Linked DNA regions of Bdellovibrio bacteriovorus. The protein of the gene in region 2 interacts with the protein of the main gene of each other region in a pairwise test. Links are inferred from orthologs where the notes say so. Each region holds a gene or a part of one and is shown on either strand. Other genes may lie near its edges.

Region 1 (3,761 bases), on a different replicon or contig from region 2:
GCCACTTCGATTTCACGAGCATTTCCACTCAAACGCTGCGACAACTCGTGGTCGATCGCTTTTTCGTATTTGATCATGGAATAAATTGTGACAAAGGCTAAGGGAACCACCGAGAAAAGAACAAACCAAACGATCAAAATCGTACGTAGTGATCTTTTAGGTTTTTTTCTTAAGGTTTTCACTTCTTCGCTTCATCCACAGTAATAATAAGTCGCACGATCCCGTCAGGCATCACGCGAGGATGTTTTTCTTTTGAAATCTTAGGCTTTCCGTAAGTCCCTAAGAAATTCATCAGATCCTGATATTTGGCTTCAGGAATAGTGAAGTGATAATACATGGAAGTGGCCGTTTTCTTCCAGCCCAGTTCCACGGCCCCGGCTTTACGTCCACCAAGCTCGTTGATCTTGTCTGTGATTTTCGGACCGATAACTTCGATATTTGTGACTGCGATGTCGCCACGATAAAGAAACCCTCCCCCGGCAGCTGGACTTGTCGCCGCTGAAGATTCCTCTGTAGGAGCTGCTTTTTTTGCCGCCACTGTGGGTGATGGGCTCGTTGTGGGCTTCGCCGTGTCTTGAACTGGTGCCGCTGGCGCTGGCGTCGAGTTTTCTTTCACGCCTTCGTCCACAAACTGGGGTTGATCTTCCACTGTGGTGGAAGTTCCCGTTTTTGAGACCTCTGCCAATACAACTTCTTTTGAACCCGTGGTCGTACTTAACTCCATGACTTTCTGCCAAGGAGTGATTGAAAGCAGAACCACGATCCCGACAACAACAACCAAGGCTTCCAAACCCCACTTCAAACCTTGTGGCCACTTATCGAAGTTCGACTTCTGCATAAGAACAGACATATAGCTTGAAGGAGCATTAATTTGCCCGATGATGTGTTGAGAAACGACGGTGTCAGCTAGCTTTTCGGCATAGGCCTGGCCGTTTTGAATTTTCGTAAGATCTAATTGCGCGTCTCGGGAAAATTTAACGTGATCTTCGACGGCCAAACGACGGTCTTTATCTAAGGAACCGGTAAGGTAATCGTAAAGCAGCTCATGCCCAATAAAAGGAGAGATCTCTCTTTTTCCTTTTTTTGAAAGAGGAACGTTATTTTCCTGTGCCATGCTTTAACTTACCCACTGCTTGAGTCATGCTTCCCAATTTACGAAGAGCGCGACCTAAACGGTAACGAATCGTACCTTGAGTGATGCCCAAGCCTTCAGAGATATCATCATCTTCAAGTTTTAGAATTTTAGACCAGATAACTGTTAGCAATTCATCTTCAGAAGCCGACTTCTGAAATTCACGCCAAGGACCTAAATCCGTCCCATCAGGAATGAGCCAACCAGATTCAACAGAGGTATTTGGACGACCACGTGCTACGCGAGACTTATATCGGTCCCACACGGTTTTCGTAGCGGTCACGATAGCAACAGAGTTTTTTAAATCGGGATTTCTTTGCTTACGGGCTCGACCAAGGGCCAGAGCCTGGGACGAAGCCTCTATCGCTTTTTGATCATCGAGCAAAGCAAAGTAGAAAAATAAAGCGATAGATTGTACGTCGGCCTCGGTCATAATTCCTTATATGTTAGTCGACTGTAAGCTGTCTGAGAAGATCAAGCTGGTCGAGAACTTTGCCAGAACCCATTACTACACAGCTTAAAGGATCTTCTGCGATAGAAACTGGAAGGCCTGTTCTTTCTCTTAACAACACATCAAGGTTCGCTAGTAAAGCACCACCACCAGTAAGCACGATACCGTTATCTACGATATCAGAAGCCAATTCTGGTGGAGTTTTTTCTAGAGCGGTACGAACAGCATCAACCACTTCAGACAAAGGATCCATCAAAGCATCATTCACTTGCGAAGAAGTGATCTCGATAGTTTTTGGAGCACCGGCAACAAGGTCACGACCTTTGATTTCCATCGATTTTTCTTCTTCGAATGGATAAGCGTTACCGATTTGGATTTTAATATTTTCCGCTGTTCTTTCACCGATCAACAAGTTGAATTGACGGCGAACATAGTTCACGATCGCTTCATCGAATTTATCGCCAGCAACCTTAATAGATTTACAGTAAACGATACCGCCTAAAGAGATAACGGCAACACCCGTTGTACCGCCACCCATATCCACAACCATGTTTCCAGAGGGTTCTGTGATTGGAAGACCCGCGCCGATTGCGGCTGCCATCGGTTCTTCGATCAAATAAACTTCACGAGCTCCCGCTGATTGAGCGGCTTCTTTCACCGCGCGTTTTTCCACCTGAGTGATTCCGTAAGGAACGCAGATGATGATACGTGGACGGATGAAAGATTTTTTCTCTCCCAAAGATTTTCCGATGAAGTATTTCAACATGGACTGAGTAACTTCGAAGTCGGCGATAACACCGTCTTTGATAGGGCGAATCGCCACGATGCTGCCAGGTGTACGACCCAACATATCTTTGGCTTCTTTACCTACCGCTAGAACACGGTTTTGCATTCCGCGATAATTTTTTTGAACCGCAACCACAGAAGGCTCGTCGAGAATAATTCCACGTCCTTTTACGTAAACAAGGGTGTTAGCGGTGCCAAGGTCAATGGCAATATCATTCGAAAAATAATCTTGAACTTTGTCAAAAAAACTCATGCGGACTCTCTCTTTTCATCTCAAGTCTAGGAGCGATGAAAAGCAGAGTCAATGCAGATATTTAGGCCCGACTCGCAGTTATTTTGACGCGGGCGCACATTGAAGAGAGAAGTCGGCACGGGTCTGGCGACCTTGGTAGCGGATTTCCAGACCTTCATTCAGGGCCGCTTCCGCCTTGAATGTTTTGTCTATGTCGAGCTCCACAGTTTCAACTTCGATGCGCTCTTCTTCCCCGTTGGCAGCGGGTTTCAGCTTTACGACGATGGATCCACTGCGACGAGTACGGAAGATTTCTTTCTGCACAGAATTTACTAAATCCCATGTCAAAATCTCTTCCCGAACTGTCGAGTTACGATCATGAGTGCCGCCCAAACGGAATGAACACTTCACCGTTCTTAAATCTTTTTTGGGTACGCGAAAGGCTTTGTCAGAGATGCACACCGCATCGACTTCTTTTTCATCCGTAAAGTTTGTCACCACCATGCGAAGTGGTGAGCCCATTCCACCACGAGCAGAAAATGCGTCATCGCCTCTTTGCTGCTGTAACAAAATCTCTCCTTGAGCGGACCGACCAGCTTGTGCAGGAGAAACTAAAAATCGCGCACGGCCATAGGAGTTACTAGAAAAAAGAAGATCGTAAGCTTGAGACTGTCTTCCGTTCCAGAACATATCGCGCACACTTTGGCGTCGTTGAGGATTGAATGGATTCATATTGTCCAGGAACGTACGATCTTTCAAGTCCATACCACTGACGATACAACGAGCAGCACTTGTGGGAAGTAAAGTCCCCGCACTGGAAGGCTGAGTCGCTGTACATTGACGGTTGTAGTGTTCAATACGCAATTCACGCGCGCAGTTGTTGTTAAGCGCATCGTTCAATAAAGCATCACAGAATTCTTTTTTTGAAAGAAGCTTGTGCTTTCCTGTTGAACAGCCATTGAATTTAAATTCGTAAGTCAGCTCTTCATATCCAATAGATGTAGGAGTTGGGTTTGGGTTTGGAATTGGCGCCGCTGCCGTGACAACCGGTTGGCCGCCGCCGCCATTACCACAGGCACCTAAAACCATCGTGAGCGCAGTCAAAAGCAAAGAATTTTTTAAACTCATCTGACGTCCTCCACCAACGAGCAACGCCACCT
Region 2 (3,988 bases):
CATGATCCACGTTCATAGACAACTGTTCAGGGTTGTTATGACGAGCTTTCAAGTCTTGGCTTTCTTTGAAAGCGCGAGCTTTCGCTAGCAACATATCACGAGGAGAAACAGCCGCTTCAACTTGAGGTTGAATTGGTGTTGCCACTTCTTGTTGTTGCGGCTGAGGTTGTTGAACCATCATGTTTTGCGCCGCTTGTTGCGCTACTTGCGGAGTCACTGGAGCTACTGGCGGAACTACAACCGTCTCAGTTACCGAGGGACCCTCCTGTTGTGGTTGCGTAAAGTTCATCACGTGGGATTGAACAGTCGCAATTGGTGGCAACTCAACAGGGGCCGCTTGCTGTGGAGCTTGCGGCATCTGTGGCATTGTCGGCATTTGAGGCATCTGCGGCATTTGGAATTGCGGCATTTGCGGCATCACCGGCATTTGGGGCATTTGTGGCATCTGAGGCATTTGCGGCATCATGTTCATTCCGCCGAATTGCGCTGTTGCCTGTTGGTTCAAGAAGTTTTGCATTTGATTTACTTGAGCCATGTCGTTCACAAGTTTCACATCGTGAGAATCAAAACCAGTCGCAATTACAGTCACGCGAACTTCGTCACCCATGTTATCATCGATAACCGCACCGAAGATGATTTCTGCATCTTCATGAGCTGCTTCCGTGATAAGAGTCGTCGCTTCGTTCACTTCATATAGAGAAAGATCAGATCCACCTGTGATGTTCACGATGATACCAGTCGCGCCATCGATTTTAACATTTTCAAGAAGTGGAGAAGAAATCGCTGCTGTCGCGGCCTCAACAGCGCGGTTTTCACCTTTCGCTGCACCAGTACCCATAATTGCGATACCTTTAGAAGACATAACAGTGCGGATGTCGGCGAAGTCCAAGTTGATCAAACCGCGGATATTGATAAGGTCGGAAATACCTTTCACTGCTTGAAGAAGAACTTCGTCCGCTTTTTTGAAAGTTTCCAATAGTGGCGTTTTTTCAGCGGCGATCGAAAGTAGCTTTTGATTCGGGATAACGATCAAAGTATCTACGTTCTCTTTTAGTTCCTGCAAACCACCTTCAGCGTGTTTACCGCGTTTTTTACCTTCGAACAGGAAGGGCTTAGTGACCACACCGATTGTCAAAGCGCCAAGTTCGCGCGCAATCTTCGCAACAATCGGAGCGCCACCTGTACCTGTTCCGCCACCCATACCCGCAGTGACGAACACCATGTCCGCGCCTTCCAATTTCTCAACAATCTCATTATACGATTCAATCGCAGCTCTGCGACCCACATCTGGGTTTGCACCTGCGCCCAAACCTTTAGTCAAATCAAGACCCAACTGAATTTTGTTAGGGGCTTTATTTGCATTCAAAGCTTGGATATCTGTGTTGGCAACGATGAACTCAACACCGGTCATATTAGACTCGATCATTGTCGTTACAGCGTTGCTTCCGCCACCGCCGACACCGACAACTTTAATATTCGCTCCGATATTGATATTTTCCTCTAGCTCAAACATTCGACCCTCCCCTATTAATACCGCCAGCCCAGGCTACGGCGGTGATGCAAGTAAAAAACTTTTAAAAAATCTGTCCGAAAAAATCTTTGATCTTCTTCGTGATACCGTCGAGAGACTCGCCGATGTTCACTTCCTGCTGCTGATGACCTGCCTGCAAATCTTTTCTTTGTGCCAGTGCATACAACAAAAGACCGACGGCTGCTGAGAACTCTCCAGATTTCACAACATCTGTCAGACCGCCGATTTGCTGAGGAGTACCTCGGCGAACCGGAATATCAAAAATAAACTCACCCATCTCAATCAGACCATCAAGTTGACTTGCGCCGCCGGTAAGAACGATTCCCGAACCCAACATTGGCATCAAACCACTCATGCGCAAATCGTTCGCGATCAAGTTCAAAGTTTCCTCTGCTCTTGCTTCGATCACGTCTGCTAAGTCTTTGCGAGGAATCACGCGGGATTTTCTTCCGCCAACACCTTCGACTTCGATAGTTTCATTTTCATTCACCATAGAAGCCATGGCACAACCATGCTTCTTCTTTAAAGCCTCTGCCGCGAACTGAGGAGTGCGAAGTCCTACAGCCACGTCATGAGTGAAGTGTTGACCGCCCACCGGGATTGTCGATGAATGCGCCACACTTCCGTTAACGAAATACAAAGCGTTGCAAGCGCCGCCGCCCATGTCGACAACACACACACCCAGATTCTTTTCGTCATTAGAAATAACTGCGGTTGCTGAAGCCAATTGCGCCAGAACCAAGCCAGAAATTTTAAGTCCCGCTTTTTCAACACATTTTACTGAGTTGTTGATCGCGCTTTGACTGCCCGTCACGATGTGAACGTTGGCTTCTAAGCGGATGCCTGACATTCCCACAGGATCTGTGATGCCGTCTTGGCCGTCGACTTTGAATTCTCTTGGAAGAATGTGCAGAACCGTGCGATCTGCGGGAACCGCCACAGCTTTCGCCGCTTCGATCACGCGATCAATTTCTGAAGGAGTCACTTCGCGATTTTTAATTGCGACCATGCCCTTTGAATCAAAAGAGGAAATATGTGTTCCCGCAACGCCGACCCATACTTCAGAGACGGAGTAGCCAGACATCAATTCTGCTTCTTCTTTAGCTTTTTTAATGGATTCCGTTGTGGCCTCGATATTCACCACAACGCCTTGGCGAATGCCCGTATTAGGAGCAGTTCCTACGCCAGCGACTTCGATTTTTCCGTCGGAATTGACTGTGCCGATCACAAAAGAGACTTTGGTAGACCCAATGTCCAAACCAGCCAATACCGGTGCCTTCGGTTTTGATGTACTCATCCTTAAGTCCTCACGGATGCTTAATCTAATGTTGTAGAACCACCCAATAAAATCATTTCAAAGGGTTTTCAAAGCGAGCTTGACCCGACTTTGATCGGTCCTCCAGACTTAAGCTTAGGGATCCTTACGCAACCTGACAAGGACTTTCTTAGACAGATTCGCATCTATGACGCGCGCGTCAAATTGGCGAGATTCGAGATAGTCGACGACTTGTGAGACTCGAGCGGCCTTCAGTGAAACTTGGTCTTCGCCCATCTTCACTTGAATTCCGGTCTTTATCATCGTCATCCAAAAACCTTCTTTAGAGTCGTGGCGAATTTCAGAAATCGTTTTTTTACTGAACGATCCTTCAGCAGGAATTTGTTCGATCACTTCCACTGCTTTTTTTCTAAGCTCACTTTTCTTCTGAAAACTTTCGCCATCAAGAAGAGCCACATCGGGAGCTTGCTTGGTTTCAACAGGATCTAAAAAACTTCCGTCTTTGATAATAGGAACAAGCTTTCCGCCTTTACCCATATAAAGAAGCTTCACTTCATAAGGACGAACACGCACCGCCAAAGTTGCGGGCCAACTGCGTTTGATATTAAGTTGTTCCACCCAATTAAGATCAGACACTTCACGAGAGATTTTTTTAAGTTTGATATTCCAAAGAGAGATACCTTTGTACTTCGCTAAAGAAGCTTCTAAACGGTCGACATGAGGTTTTAAGAATTGCTCTTGCCCTGCTGGAGGGTTTTCAAGAATCACTTCGATTTTCGTGATATTGAAGAAGCCATTTTTATTGAGATAAAAAAGGGAACCCGCAAGCGCTACAGGCAAAACAATAAATCCAAAGATGAGTTGTAAAACGAGCTTCTTCACGAGGTTCTCCGAGCAAATCCTTTGCTGTCGTAGATTTTAGACTAGCAAGAGCGGCCCTCACTTTGTAGTTATTTACGTGAGGAGATTTCCTTTCACCCCTGAAGCAAGACCAAGGTCGCAGCCTTGAAACACTTTCCAACCTAAACTCTCGAAATAAATGCAGAACACGAGTTCTTAAGTATTTTTTTTATTCGATCAGCCACCGATAGAAAGATTACGAAGGAGACATCTATGAAACTCGGAACGAAGATTATTTCAAACGTGGGCTTGTCCTGTGTGATTTGTACGCTTGCCGCCGT

Evidence for each region. The genes of interacting proteins can lie anywhere in the genome.
Region 1: the proteins of ftsA (region 2) and AZI85_RS15670 interact in binary tests that used the Escherichia coli proteins (3 or more experiments, as listed by UniProt). The link is inferred for Bdellovibrio bacteriovorus from one-to-one orthologs.

The regions. Positions count from the first base shown.
Region 1 is NZ_LUKF01000019.1:206,224-209,984, forward strand. The notes cover bases 601-3,572. They hold AZI85_RS15670 (rod shape-determining protein), read right to left. Parts: upstream 2,623-3,572; coding sequence 1,579-2,622; downstream 601-1,578. Other genes in these bases: AZI85_RS15660 (hypothetical protein), read right to left, coding at 601-1,114; AZI85_RS15665 (hypothetical protein), read right to left, coding at 1,098-1,565; AZI85_RS15675 (hypothetical protein), read right to left, coding at 2,701-3,572. Also shown: AZI85_RS15655 (ATP-binding protein), read right to left, coding at 1-182; more of AZI85_RS15660, read right to left, coding at 179-600; more of AZI85_RS15675, read right to left, coding at 3,573-3,729. UniProt on the Escherichia coli protein: Forms membrane-associated dynamic filaments that are essential for cell shape determination. Acts by regulating cell wall synthesis and cell elongation, and thus cell shape.
Region 2 is NZ_LUKF01000016.1:470,836-474,823, forward strand. The notes cover bases 702-3,538. They hold ftsA (cell division protein FtsA), read right to left. Parts: upstream 2,829-3,538; coding sequence 1,575-2,828; downstream 702-1,574. Other genes in these bases: ftsZ (cell division protein FtsZ), read right to left, coding at 702-1,513; AZI85_RS11925 (cell division protein FtsQ/DivIB), read right to left, coding at 2,943-3,538. In the rest of the region: more of ftsZ, read right to left, coding at 1-701; more of AZI85_RS11925, read right to left, coding at 3,539-3,689; AZI85_RS11930 (methyl-accepting chemotaxis protein), read left to right, coding at 3,921-3,988. UniProt on the Escherichia coli protein: Essential cell division protein that assists in the assembly of the Z ring. May serve as the principal membrane anchor for the Z ring.